DNA from 2 places in the Terribacillus sp. DMT04 genome. Region 1 is predicted to be linked to the other one. Evidence: riboswitches for the same ligand, from Rfam matches in the RefSeq annotation. Region 1 holds a riboswitch; the other holds the start of a gene.
What was found. A riboswitch is a leader RNA that binds a small molecule or an ion and turns the genes downstream of it on or off. The one in region 1 is predicted to bind S-adenosylmethionine.
Positions count from the first base shown of each region.

Region 2: linked by a shared signal. The riboswitch ahead of KS242_RS02645 (iron-containing alcohol dehydrogenase family protein) and the one ahead of ssuE (NADPH-dependent FMN reductase) in region 1 are both predicted to bind S-adenosylmethionine.

Region 1 covers NZ_CP077639.1:1,392,478-1,399,875, reverse strand. The annotation lists gene KS242_RS07530 (LLM class flavin-dependent oxidoreductase) at 1-143, opposite strand, end outside; gene KS242_RS07525 (MFS transporter) at 162-1,442, opposite strand; gene ssuE (NADPH-dependent FMN reductase) at 1,456-2,007, opposite strand; SAM riboswitch class I at 2,096-2,202, opposite strand; gene spoVE (stage V sporulation protein E) at 2,377-3,480, opposite strand; gene murD (UDP-N-acetylmuramoyl-L-alanine--D-glutamate ligase) at 3,551-4,903, opposite strand; gene mraY (phospho-N-acetylmuramoyl-pentapeptide-transferase) at 4,903-5,883, opposite strand; gene murF (UDP-N-acetylmuramoyl-tripeptide--D-alanyl-D-alanine ligase) at 5,973-7,325, opposite strand; gene KS242_RS07495 (UDP-N-acetylmuramoyl-L-alanyl-D-glutamate--2,6-diaminopimelate ligase) at 7,328-7,398, opposite strand, start outside.
Region 2 covers NZ_CP077639.1:476,435-483,832, reverse strand. The annotation lists gene KS242_RS02655 (MBL fold metallo-hydrolase) at 1-1,052, shown strand, start outside; gene KS242_RS02650 (pyridoxal phosphate-dependent aminotransferase) at 1,093-2,271, opposite strand; SAM riboswitch class I at 2,376-2,479, shown strand; gene KS242_RS02645 (iron-containing alcohol dehydrogenase family protein) at 2,559-3,653, shown strand; gene KS242_RS02640 (carbon-nitrogen family hydrolase) at 3,650-4,435, shown strand; gene KS242_RS02635 (DUF3817 domain-containing protein) at 4,527-4,820, shown strand; gene KS242_RS02630 (DUF456 domain-containing protein) at 4,852-5,340, opposite strand; gene KS242_RS02625 (tetratricopeptide repeat-containing glycosyltransferase family 2 protein) at 5,404-6,480, opposite strand; gene KS242_RS02620 (DoxX family protein) at 6,549-6,914, opposite strand; gene KS242_RS02615 (NUDIX hydrolase) at 6,962-7,398, opposite strand, start outside.

The sequences.
Region 1 (7,398 bases):
TCTAAAATCTGCGCTAGTTCTGTCCAATAATCCAAATCTTTATAACGATGCGCTTGATCTTTCGGATGTGTCCATAAACCAGGGGATTGGTGCCCTACACAATTCATGTCAAAAGCATTTAGATATATCCGTTTCTTTGTCATTTGTTATTCCTCCTTTGGTTATCGAACAGCAAGTCCTTCGTTGGTCGTATGTTGAAGCTGTGCTTTCGCAGCTGGCGTTAAAAATGCAGTTAAACAGAAACTGAGCGCATACATAATGGCAAATCCCCACACAACACCGACAATCCCCAGGTAATTGTTAAGCACACCAACAAGTACTGGTCCGATAAACTGACTGGCTCCTGCACCTAAATTAAGAACAGAGATGGCTGCGCCTCGATTGGCCGGTGCCAGTGTAGGCAAGATGGCTGACAGCGGTACAAAAGCTGCAATAGCTGCTCCAAAAAGAATGGCGTTCAGCAGGAGCATAGGGATATTCGCCCCAAATGCAACCGGAATATAGTAATAAAGCAAAGAACAAACAGTTGCACCGACACAGCCAAACCAGCGAACTACCCGAAGCCAGCCGATTCGGTCACCGAGCATACCAAATAATACCCCTGCCACCATATTACTTACAGACTGGACAGCCCAGAGCTGCAGCCACTGGCTTGTGGTAATATCCAAGAAACTAGTGAAGAAGCCTGGCATCACAACAACAAATCCATACCAGCCAGCTGTATTAATAGCACGCAGCAAACCACCTGCTGCAACACGCGGACTTTCCCATAGAATTGTAATTCCTTTCAATGCTTCTGCCCATTTATTACCCTTCACCTGGTCTTGAATCTTAATCCCCTGCCGGTCTTTATCATCGACAAGAAGCACACCTAAAGCACCGCCGATAATAATCCAGATAAGTGAACTCCACAGCGTTGCCATTTCACCGGCAAGTGGCAGCAAAATGCTAGGGTAGTACGAACCAAGGAACCCGATCCCGCCTGCAAACATAAAGAAAAACCAACCCATAGCCGTTGCCAGCTTGTGCTTTTCGGTACGATAAGCAATCCACACGATAAAAGCAAAAGCAAACAAAGGATATCCGAACCCGCGCAGCCCATACATAAGCACCATCATTGAAAAACTTTCTAAATACAGACCGAAGTAGAGAAAGCCTATTTCAAAAAGCACCCATGTAAGGAGACCTAACAGCATTGTTTTTTTCGGGCCAATTACCTCACCAAGTACTCCGGCAAGCCAAGAAGCAAATGTAAGTACAATGCCATAAGCGCTGAACATAATGGCAGATTGATTAGCAGAAAAACCTATGTCGACAACATACTTTGATAAAAATGCCTGCTCAATTCCGTCACCAGTCATAAACAACAGTATTGCAAGCAGCCCGCCGATAATTTGAATCGGCATTCCGAACAACTTCTTTTCCGCTAACAGAATCCGCATTACTTCTCCTCCTTTATTTCACTAAGCTAACAGCATCATTACGCCGAATCGCTTCGAGAAGGTGATTCGACTGCTCCCTTAATCTGGCGGCTGTTTCTTTTTCGGTAATTGGCTCGGTTGGATTGTCTTTCAAAATGTGCTGATCACATATATAAACGCCTTGCAAGGACTCTCCCTTTAAATTAGCGATAAGCGGCTTTAATGCATAATCAATTGCTAGCAGATGTGCTGGGCTTCCACCTGTCATAATCGGGAGTACAGGTTTGTTCGTAAAAGCACCTTGAGGCAGCACGTCCAGTAACGCCTTCAGCACCCCTGTATAAGAAGCCTTGTAAACCGGCGATGCAATAATGAGACCCTTCGCAGTCTCAATTGCTTTGCCAGCCTCCACAATTGCAGGACTGTCAAATCGCGCATAAACTAAATCCTCTGGTTTAAAATCAGTAATACTGATTACCTCTGCTGTGTAGCCTTGCTGCTTCGCCAGCTCACCTGCATAAGCAGCCGCCAGCAGCGACCTCGACTTTCGTGATGGACTGCCAGATAAAATAATAATGTCGGTCATGTTTCTTCTCCTCCTTTTTGGGTTAGAGTGACGAAACGAAAAAAACTCTCTTTTCCGAAGAAAAGAGAGCTTTGAGAAATCGTCCGCACTCTTATCTTCCAAGAAATTAATCTTGCTGGATTTAGCACCTTTCTGACAGTGTCAGAGGTTGCTGAAGCTTCAACGGGCCAGTCCCTCGGCTTCTCTTGATAAGAACTATATGAAATTAATTTACATGATACGTGGGCTGGAAAGGAAAGTCAATGCAATTGTGCAAATATTTTAAAAATAGCGCTTTACTCATTTAGTAAGGGAAAAGCACTTTTACTTGAGGCAAACTTAAGAAGGAATCTACACAGCTAACTTTGAAACGAAAACTAATAGAGAAAACTAAAGCTTACTATACCGGCTCACATTCAGTAGTATCCCGACAGAACTTAAGGTCAGTGTCAGCGAGGACCCTCCATAACTTAAAAATGGTAGGGTTATGCCGGTCACAGGAATCAATCCGGTGACGACGCTGATATTTATCATTGCCTGGATGGCAATCATCCCTGTAATCCCTAGGGCTAGCAGACTGCTGAATCCATCAGGTGCACGCAGCGCAACTTGAATTCCCCGCCACAAAAACAGCAGGAATAAAAGCATCACACCAGCTCCGCCGATGAAACCAAGTTCTTCGGCCAAAATAGCAAAAATAAAATCTGTTTGCGGTTCAGGTAAATAAAAGAATTTTTGCAAACTGTTTCCTAAACCTAGCCCCATAAGCCCTCCTGGTCCAATAGCGTACAGCGATTGAATGATTTGGAACCCTTCTCCCAGCGGATCTTCCCAAGGATCCAAGAAAGCGGTTATACGCTTAATTCGATAAGGAGCTGACAAGATTAAGGCTGCAAAAGCCCCTGCTCCCAGCACGCCTAGTCCGACAAAATGGGAAATCCTCGCCCCGCTAACGAGAATCATTACCATACAGGTGAGTACAAGGACTACGCCTGTTCCAAGGTCAGGCTGAAGCATAATCATTCCGAATGCGGTAAAGACAAGCAGCAGCGAAGGAAGAAACCCTTGCTTCAAGGAAGTAATATACTTCTGTTTGGCTGATAGATAGACGGCTAAATAGATGATCAAGCCTAGCTTCGTAAATTCAGAAGGCTGAATACTGAATGCTCCGATTCCAATCCAGCTTCGTGCTCCGCCCCGCACCATTCCGATACCTGGTATGAGCACAGCAATAAGCAAAAGGAAACAAATCAGCAGAAGCACTTTCGCATATCGGCGCCAATTCTCATAATGCACCCTGGAGATGAGCAGCATGGCAGCCAGCCCTACTCCAGCAAACAACAACTGTCGCTTGGCAAAGAAGAAACTGTCATCGAATTTATAACCCGCCCAAATTGCTGAAGCACTGTAAACCATAATGATACCGACTGTCAGCAAACCACCAATAGAGAATAGCAACAGCCAGTCCGTCTTTGGAAGATTACTTTTACGCAAAGAAAAACCCCATTTCCTTGATTGGAATTGGGGGTCCGCATGCAGCGAAGCGGCTGAGCAGGACAAGCCCCTACTCTAATGTATGCACCGCTTCAACAAACATGTTTCCTCTTTCTTCAAATGTTCTGTACTGATCCCAGCTTGCACATGCAGGTGACAGCAGGATCACATCGCCGCTCTCCGATAGACGATAAGCGGCTTCTGCAGCTTCTTTGACGTCTTCCACATACTCAATAAGCTCTATACCTGCCAGATAAGCAGTTTCCCGAAGCTTTTCAGCTGTTTCACCGAATACGACTAAAGCTTTCACATGTTCCATGAATGGGACAAGTGTCTCAAACGTATTACCGCGATCCAATCCGCCAGCAAGCAGAATCGTCGGCTGCTCAAATGCTGATAAAGCTTTAGACGTAGCCAATATGTTCGTAGCCTTGGAATCATTATAAAATGCTCTGCCGTTCAGATGCTTGATATACTGCAGTCGATGTTCTACACCTGAGAAAGATTTCAATACGTGCTGAATGCCTTCATTTGTAGCTCCAGCAAGCTTTGCAGCAGCGATTGCTGCAAGAATATTCTCCAGCTGATGGCCGCCTACAAGCAGAATATCGTCGATAGCCGCTACGGCTTCGTCTTTAAAATAGACATGTGTTTCATCATACCAAGCCCCGTCAGCAAGCTGTCTGGAACCAGAGAAAGGAACAAGCGTCGCTTTGGCATCTTTGACAATATGCTGCAAACGCTCATCCTCTGCATTATAAATAAGATAATCTCCCGCATCTTGGTTGCGGAAAATATTTGCTTTCGCTTGTTCATAGTTCTCTAATGAATGATGGTAATCTAAGTGAGCCTCAAAAATATTCAGCATAACGGCAATATGAGGTCTGAATTGATCAATTCCTTGCAGCTGGAATGAGGAGAGCTCCAAAACAAGCCGATCATCTTCGTTTGTTTTATCTGCCACTTCGGATGCTGCCGTGCCGATATTGCCTGCTACATATGTACGCACTTGACTTTCTTTTAGCATTTCATATGCAAGTGTTGTTGTTGTCGTTTTACCGTTCGAACCAGTAATCCCGATAAGTGTTCCTTTGTGAAGCAAGCCAGCCAGTTCTACCTCTGTCAATACTGGAATATTTCGTTCCATCGCTGTCTGTACAATCAAATTTTCGTAACGGATACCCGGATTCTTGATTAGAACATCCATACCATCGAGGAGATCAACTTCCTGCACACCAAGCTTCACTTCCGCTCCCTTTTGCTCCAGAATGGTTACTAATTCATCCTGATTGGAAGCATTTAGGTCACTAACGCGTACATTGCGACCATGCGCTAGCAGGGTACTGGCAGCAGCGAAGCCGCTCTTCGCCAAACCAAGAACAAGTACGCGTTTATATGGGAATAGCGTCTCAAAATCTCGCATCATAATCCCACCTTCATGTACACGCCGATAACAGCGAATAATAGTCCTACAGCCCAGAAGGTCGTTACAACACGCCATTCGGACCATCCAGACAATTCATAATGGTGGTGAAGCGGACTCATCTTAAAGACCCGTTTACCTGTTGTCTTAAACGAGATTACCTGAATCATGACAGAAAGTGTTTCAATAACAAACACACCGCCGATTACGATTAGCAAAATCTCCATTTTCGTCAGAATGGCAACAGCAGCAATTGCCCCGCCAAGTCCTAGTGAGCCTGTGTCTCCCATAAAGACTTTCGCAGGATGGGCATTAAACACAAGGAAACCTAGCAAAGCGCCGACAACTGCCAAAGCAAATACTGTCACTTGCGTTTGTTGTACATCATAATACGCGACAACAGCAAATGCTCCAAAAGCAATTGCTGCGGTACCTGCAAGCAGTCCGTCCAGTCCATCGGTCAAGTTAACTGCGTTGGATGCACCAACCAGCATAACAAGGATTAAGAAGAAATAACCCCAGCCTAGATCCCATTGAATCGATGTTCCAGGAATTTGTATGTAAGTACCGAAATCATTGTAGCGAAGCAATCCATAAAAAACGATTGCAATTATAATTTGTCCAAGCATTTTTTGTTTGGATGTCAGCCCAAGGTTGCGCTTCATTGCAACTTTGATGTAATCATCCAGGAATCCAAGCAAGCCATACCCGACTAGTACAAACAAAAGAAGCCATGTTTCCAGACTAATCTGGATTCCTCCGATTGCATGCATAATCCATGTTGAGACGACAATGCTGATGATAATCATCACGCCGCCCATTGTCGGTGTACCCGACTTTTTCATATGTGATTTAGGTCCTTCCTCACGAATACTCTGACCGAATTTCAATCTGCGTAGAAATGGTATGACTATTGGAGAAATAAGGACGGTGACGATGAATGCTACCGCAATTGTCACAAGTAATAGTGCCACGTTCATTGTTGTTTCCTCCTTTAAAAAAGCACCCGTCCAATCAATTCAAGATGCACGAAAAAAGCATCTGTTTTGGCGTTTCTAAATACCAGCTATTAATTTTCTTTCATAATGCCAATTGTGTCAAGTATGGATTCCAGCTTCATACCGCGGGATGCCTTAAGCAGCACAATTGTATCTTCCTGCAGAAGCGGCAAAAGTGATTCTGCTAAGGAAGCTTTATCTGGAAAGTGGGCACTTTGAATCGTTTGATCTGTTATTGCTGCTGAGACTTCTTCTGCATCTTCCCCAATTGTGAAAACATAAGCCGATTTTGCTGTAATAACATCGGCAACTTCGCGATGGTAGCGTTTTGATTCGGCACCAATTTCGTAAATATCTCCGAGCACAAGAATTTTCCTTTCAAACGGAAGCTCCTGTACGGTCTGGATAGCAGCTTTCATAGAAGTTGGCGATGCGTTATACGCATCATTGATAATCTTGCTTCCATTTTTTCCTTCCAGCAGTTCCATCCGCATCCCTGTCATTGCAGGAGCGTGCAATGCCTGTTGAATTTGACTCTGACTTACGCCAAGCTGTGTCCCGAGTATAATTGCATAACCCGCATTTCGTACATTATGCGCACCGAGCAAAGAAAATGAATAACTTTCGCCGTTTACGGAAAAAACAGTTGCATTACCACCTGTCTCTTCAATTACCAACTTCTGCGCGTTCTGTTCTCCAAAACCGCATGTTACGGTATGTTCCTTCTCGTGATGGAAATCTAGTAATGACTCGTCTCCATCAATGATTAAGGTTGACTTTTCTCCCATTCCGGCAGTTATCTCACTTTTCGCCTTGGCAATACCTTCTCTGGAACCGAGATATTCGATATGAGATTCCCCAATATTCGTAATGATTGCATAGTCCGGCTGTGCAATGTGGGACAAGAGTTCAATCTCACCAAAGTTGCTCATTCCCATTTCCAATACGAGCACCTCGCAGGATGGCTGCATGGACAAAACGGTGAGCGGTAAGCCGATATGATTGTTGAAGTTCCCCTTTGTCGCGAGCACATCATATTTCTCACTCAAAACACTCGTTACAAGGTCCTTTGTCGTTGTTTTACCATTTGAACCGGTAATACCTACAACAATTGGATCAACTGCTTCCCGATGTGCCTGTGCCAGTTTCTGCAAAGCTTCCAATGTGTCATCAACAAGAAAGAGCACAATGTCAGCAGCTGCCTGCGGAACCGGTACGGAACGGTCCCACAGTGCTGCTGATGCTCCTTGTGCTATTGCCTGCTCGATAAAGTTATGGGCGTCAAAACGCTCCCCGCGAATCGGAACGAATAAGCTTTCTGGCGCATCCATTCTGCTATCGGTATTAACTAGGCTGATTGCAAATTCCTGCTGCTTCGTTGCATCAGGAAATAAATCGTATAGAAACTCACTTGAAAATAGCATCGTTATTCTCCTACCCCCGCGCGTTTTATTGCTTCTGCAGCAACAAGGCGATCGTCGAAGTCCAGTACTTGAT
Region 2 (7,398 bases), 920 kb from region 1:
AAGCGGATGTCCAGGATTGGGCAGTCGATGCTGAAAATATTATCCGCTACAATATTCCTTTCGCTGAGATCAAGGCAAATCCGACGAAAACCCGGAACATATTGCCCGATAATGATCCTGTTTATGTCATGTGCTACAAAGGCAAGTCCGCACAAACAGCCGTCTCCCTTCTAGAGGCTGCAGGAATGGATAAGGTCGTGCATGTCGTTGGCGGTATGCAAGCTTGGGGAGAAACAATGAGTCCGCGAAAAATTGGCGACCTTACTTACGGGGGAGCAATTTATCAATTCATGCGCATCGGCAAAGGCTGCCTGTCTTACATGATTGTCTCGAATGGGGAAGCAGCTGTCGTTGACCCAGCTAGATTCACAGAAGTTTACACTTCTTTTGCGAACGATAATGGCTGGCAAATCAAACATGTGTTAGATACCCACTTGCATGCCGATCATCTGTCCGGCGGCAGGAAATTGGCAGAGGAAACAGGCGCAACCTATTGGTTCCCTGCTGACGATGGCAAAGAAGCAGCGTTTGCGTTCTCTCCGCTCAAGGACGGTATAAGCATTCCATTTGGTCAGCAAGAAGAAGGCGTGCGCTGCGTTGCCTCACCTGGTCACACAGAAGGAAGCGTTAGTTTTGTTGTGGATGATACGTTCTTGCTGTCTGGCGATATTTTGTTTACGGAATCGATCGGTCGCCCCGACTTAGCCGGCCAAGCCGAACAGTGGGTGCAAGATCTGCACACTACTTTATATGAAAAGTATCCCATGTTGTCGCTGGATTTAATTGTCCTGCCTTCCCATTTTTCCGAGCTGTCGGAAATCGGCTCTGATGGAACTGTTCAAGCAAGAATGGAAGATTTGTATCGAAAAAATCCACGGCTCCAGATGCAAGATGCAGGTGCGTTCACTGCTTCTGTTCTCGGCAGCATCCCTGACGAGCAGCCGAATAGCTATCAGTTGATCAGAGAATCCAATCAAGGAAAAGAAACGATTGCAGACGCTGAGGAAGCTATTGTAGAATCCGGTCCAAATCGTTGCGCTGTTAACAGCTAACTATACGACGGAAGCCAGCCCATTTACGGACTGGCTTTCTTTATGCTTTTGAGAAAATGCCAAGCTTCTCAATCCGCTTTGCAGCTTCTATTAATCTTTCTTCCGAATCCAGCAGTCCCGCACGTACATATCCTTCCCCGTACGCACCAAATCCGTTTCCAGGTGCTACTGCCACATGCGCTTCTTCTAGCAATAGGTCAGCAAATGCTTCAGAAGTATATCCCTTTGGAACGGGCAGCCACACAAAGAATGTTCCTTTTGGTTCTGGCACCTCCCAGCCGATCGTACGAAGATGGCCAAGGAAAGCATCCCTTCTCGATTCATATGTATGAAGAAGCTCCTCTACACAAGTCTGATCCGATGTCAGCGCATAAGCAGCCGCTTCCTGCATCGCACCAAACAAACTCACATAAACGTGATCTTGAATCAGATTAATACTTTCAATAACAGATGCATTACCAACAGCAAAGGCGATACGCCAGCCTGCCATATTATACGTTTTCGACAACGTGTACATCTCAATGCCGACTTCCTTGCTGCCTTCAGATTGCAAAAAGCTTTGCGGCTTCTGCCCATCAAATCCAAGCGCCCCATATGCAAAGTCATGCAGTACACATATTTGATGTTCCTTTGCCAGCTCTACTGTCTTATCGAAAAATGCCTGATCTGCAGTTGCTGCAGTCGGGTTGTTCGGATAGTTAAGAAACAGCAGCTTTGCCTCTTCTAAATCCTTGTGAGCAATCGTATTATAATCTGGCAAGAAATCATTTTCAGCATGTAAAGGCAGCAGCGTTGTTCTCGCTTGTGCCAGCTCAATGCCAGACATATAATCCGGGTATCCCGGATCTGGAAGCAACGCCAAATCTCCTGGATTCAATAGACATTGGCTGATTTCCACTAAACCTGTCTTCGATCCGAACATAATGGCCACTTCCGTCTCAGGATCCAATTCCACATTATACTCGCGCGCATAAAAATCACAGACAGCTTGTTTAAGAAAATCAAAGCCTCGGAATGGCGAATATTTATGATAAGCCGGATTATCAGAAGCTTCTTTTAACTTGTCCACAATATGCTGTGGTGTCGGCAAATCAGGATTCCCCTGTCCCAGTTTAATGATATCGTGCCCTTCCTGCTCCAGCAGACTTACTTTATGCACCAAGCTGGCAAAAAATTGTTCTGGCAGTCGTTTTAATGCATCCGAAATTGGAAAATCCATGTTACTCACGCTCCTGTTGTTACGCCTCTATTTCTGACTATTACCAATCTTGACAGTGTTGCAAATAGAGTGCGATAATGAACAAATCATACAGCAATCACACACTCTTATCAAGAGAAGGCGGAGGGACTGGCCCGATGAAGCCCGGCAACCGGTGCAGCGATGCACACGGTGCTAATTCCAACAGCAGCAAGCTGAGGGATAAGGGGAAGAAATGACACAACCTTTCCCTCTTCCATATTCGCTTGGAAGAGTTTTTTTGTGTTAATAATGACCGAGGTGATCACATGACCATTCAAATAAAAGGCGCTCCCAACTATTACGCCTGTGAAGAAAATATATTAGAAAGTCTGCCTGCAAAGCTAGCAGAAATGGCTTGGACAAACGGTCTGCTTATACATGGCGATGCATCGTGGAAATCCGCAGCTCCGTTTCTTGATCCTATTGACTTGCCCGTTACACGCGTTGCCTATAATGGGCAGTGCACACATGCAGAAGCTGCACGTCTAGCAGATGCAGCACAAGAGCAAGAAGCACAGTTCATCATTGGCGTTGGCGGCGGAAAAGTTTTGGATACTGCAAAAGCAGCAGCTAATGATGCTAACCTGCCAGTTATCTTAATTCCAACCATCGTCTCCAACTGTTCGCCATGGGCTTCTCTTAGTGTTTTCTATGATGAAGCAGGAAACTTTGTTGAATATACCATCTTCCCCCGCAGTACGTTTATGCTGCTTGTAGAGCCCAAGCTCCTGCTCACAACACCTGCTCCCTATTTAATCGCGGGAATTGGCGATACATTAGCGAAGTGGTATGAAGCAGATGCACTTACCGAGAAAATGACCGATCAGCCCCTTGCTGTCCAAATTTCCCGCAGTGCAGCTAGATTATGCCGCGATATTTTAATTGCAGAAGGGGATGCAGCGATTTGCTCACTGCAAAATCATCGTGCAGACAGTGCCTTTTTACGTGTTGCAGAAACCGTTATTATGGCCGGCGGTATGGTAGGCGGTTTTGGAGATGAATATGGACGCATTGCCGGTGCACATTCTATCCATAACGGCTTGACACGAGTAGCAGAAACACACGAACAGCTGCACGGCAATAAAGTCGCTTACGGTATTCTTGTACAGCTGGCTTTGGAGGAGAAATTTGATGAGATTTTAGTGCTGCTTCCTACGTACCGCAGACTTGGTTTACCTACTGTCTTAAAAGAGCTTGGTATTAAAGATAATATAGAAACTGCGATGAAAACTGCTGCGGACGGCGCAGTTGCTCCCGGGGAATCGATTCACTTTATGCATGTCTCCTCTTCCGAACAAGTAGTAGAAGCTATGCAGCGTTTGGAATCATTCATAGCAGAAAATCAAGGAGTGAAACAATGAAACTAGCGCTTGTACAGCACAATGTTGTCTTTGGTGATCCTGATACAAATTACGAACAAGTTGAAGCGTTAATTAAAGAAGCTCAGAAAAACGCCGACGTGATTGTGCTTCCTGAGCTGTGGACAACGGGTTATGATTTGACAAGACTTGATCAAATTAGTGATACGCACGGCGAAACAACAAAACACTTTATCCATGATTTGGCGAAGACATACCAGGTACACATTGTTGCTGGCAGTATTGCAAAACGTACAAAATCCGGCGTTTATAATACGATGCTTGTTTATGGCCCAACTGGTGACCTGCTGCATGAATATGATAAGGCACATCTATTTCGTTTAATGGATGAGGAAAAGTATCTACACCAAGGGGACAAAACGGCATCGTTCTCTTTAGGGGCAGTACAAGCTGCCGGCGTCATTTGTTATGATATTCGCTTCCCTGAATTCATCCGCACACATATGATTAACGGACAGCAAGTTCTGTTTGTCGCCGCAGAATGGCCAAAACCGCGGCTGGATCATTGGCGCGCCCTTCTGTTAAGCCGCGCTATTGAAAACCAATGTTATGTTGTTGCTTGCAATCGTGCCGGCAGTGATCCTGCTAATACGTTCGCCGGCCACAGCGTCATCATTGGCCCATGGGGAGAAATAATCGCAGAAGCAGGCGAGGAAGCGACAATCCTATATGGTGAAGCCAATCTGGAGCAAGTGGATGATGTGCGAAACCAAATTCCCGTATTCCAGGACAGACGGCCAACAATTTATGACGTGCAAGGATAATTTGACAAACTTATGACAAGTTCTCCCTAAGAGTGGTAAAGATGGGCAAGCTTGCTTATACTATTAACAAATAGTTTCTGGGAGGGCTTTCATGGAAGCGACACTAAAATGGTTCCGTATAATCGGCTTTTTGGAAGGAACGTCTTTGCTTCTGCTGCTAATCGTAGCAATGCCGTTGAAATACATGATGGACATACCAATCTTCGTAACCTATATCGGCGCCATCCACGGAGGACTATTCGTTCTGTATGTAGCCTGGACTGGCTACACCACATTGAAAGTCGGCTGGGGATTGAAATGGGCTTTCTTCGCCTTGATTGCATCCGTTATTCCGTTCGGTTATTATATTTTCGATATGCGACTACAGAAAACAGAATATGCATAAAAAAAGCGAGCAAAGATGCTCGCTTTTTTCTTTAGACAAATGCTGCGATAAAGAACCAAATAATCATAATAAGCTGAATGACAATCTTGGCTATCGATCCACCGAGGAAACCTAGCAACGATCCGATTGACGAATATAGTGCTTCCTTCGGCGTTCTTCTTTGGACTAACTCTGTCACCAAGACAGCAATAAACGGGACAACAATGATTCCGATAGGCGGGAAGATAAACGAACCGACAATAACACCAATAGCTGCGATTCGTTCTCCCCATTTGCTGCCGCCGAATTTCTTCACAAAGTAACTATTCGCAATAATATCCGATATGATCAAGATGACCGTCAAGATTACCATTGCAATCCAGAATAGAACAGACAAATCGCCATCACTTAGCATGAATTGGAACACAAGGAAACCAATCCAGAGCATTAGCGGCGATGGGATAACCGGGTAAATAATTCCTGCAAAACTAGCAATGAATGCCAACCCAATAATAATCCACGCAATAATATCTAATGCCACAAATAATCCTCCATATCTTATCTTGATAATTCGTATTATGACACACCGAACAAGAAATGAACATTAAAGCCTTAGCTTCTCAAAAAACGCCGCATTATGCTGGACACTCGGATGATCTGGATGATAAGAAACAGCTTGAAGATGGGCAGACTTCGCTTGTTCCATCAGTCCTAGCCGAGAGTAACAAAGCGTCAGCTGAACATATGGGTACCACGTCGTATACGCAGGTACACTAAAGCCTGGCAGTTCCTTTCCTTCATAATCCAAAGCTTGCCGGTACCAATACGCGCCTGCATCATAGTTTTGTTCTTCTGTAAAAAAGTCTCCAATAAAACAGCAAAATTCCGGTCGCGGACGGTCATATTGAAAAGAACGAAACAGATGCATACGATAAGCTTCGGTATCGCCTGTAGCTTTACAGCAATCCGCTAAATACTGACAGGCGCGAATATTATCTTCTACCCAGCCCTGTTTGGAACGTAGAAATTCCATATAATAAGACTTTGCCTGTTCAAGCTTTCCATGGTCTTTCAATTCATTTGCATAATAAAACATGTCTCTTGGCGTCAGTTCTCTGCCAGAGGCCACGTAGGATTCATAGATACGCAAATTGCGGTCAGAGAGCACATGGGACTTTTCACTTTTACGATGTGTGACCGCTATTTCTGATGCAACAATATTCCCTCCAAATTCCAAGTACTCATGCACTGCCCCGCGCCAGCGAAAGTTTTTGCTGCGCTTCACAATCCGGTTGCGTCTATACAAAAATAACGGACGCCCTGCTTCATCCAAGGCGGTGTGGTAATACATAGACACCACATCCACATCATCATGTATTCCACTCCATAAATCACGAAGCGCTGCTTGATCTTTTGACAATAGGACATCATCTGCATCCAGCCACATAATATAGTCACTTGTCGCTTTACTAAAGCTGTAATTTCTAGCCGCAGAAAAATCGTTGATCCATTCAAAATCAAAAATTCGGCTTGTAAACTGGGAAGCAATCTCCTTGGTCTTATCTGTTGAACCCGTATCGACAATGATAATTTCATCTACTAAATCCTGCACACTCTCCAAACAGCCAGCAAGGACTTCTTCTTCGTTCTTAACGATCATACAAAGACTGATAGAATGCATACGTCACCTCGGCATTTTGTTGATACTTTAACGTATGCACAAGGGACACAGAGTATTGCTTGAATGAATTATCGTCGTGTTACTTTCCATACCCACCAAATTAACAGCGGCTGGAAAAGCAAGCGGATATATAGAATTGCCTGATTTGTCTCCTCCATACCAGGAGCCGGTATATCATAAACCGCACTATAAATATTTGCCGGGAAAATGGCAATTAAATAAATGATTGTTACAATGGCGGTGAACCGTCTAGTCGAAGGTACTAGCAGACCAATAGCTAATACGATTTCTGCAATTCCAGTCAAATAAATTAAGAAATAGCGCAGCGGCACATACGCAGGAAGCATAGCGACAAACCCGTCATCTAATACAAAGTGTGCAATAGCGGCCGCGATAAACATAGCACTAAATAGATACAAACCAATCTTTTTCATTGCCAGCGACACCTTCTTTTTCCTTATGTAATACCCTGATTAACTTCTTAAAAACACCCCTTCTTCACTTCCCAATCTGAATAGACGACCGTTTCCAGCGGCAGTTCACCTGAACGAAGCCAATTTACTGCTTGTGTTACTAAAGGAGAACTGTTTGCGGCGGATATCTGAATGATTGGTATCCAAGTCGCCCCTTTCGCATCTTGCCCGGCAAACTGCTCGGGAACCTGCAAGTCTCCCGTCACCTCTGCAACATACAAAACAGCTGTATGATGCACATGGGTAAAGTTCTTCCACTTCCATGGAAGCACGAAATCAACCGCTCCAATTTGCCTAGAAATAGTTGCTGACAAGCCTGTCTCTTCTTTTACTTCAAGAATAACAGCCTCCAGTAAGCCCTCTCCTTCTTCCAGACTGCCTCCAGGCAAATCATATCGGTTACAATACGGACCTCTCCCTTTATGAATAACGAGTAATTCTCCTT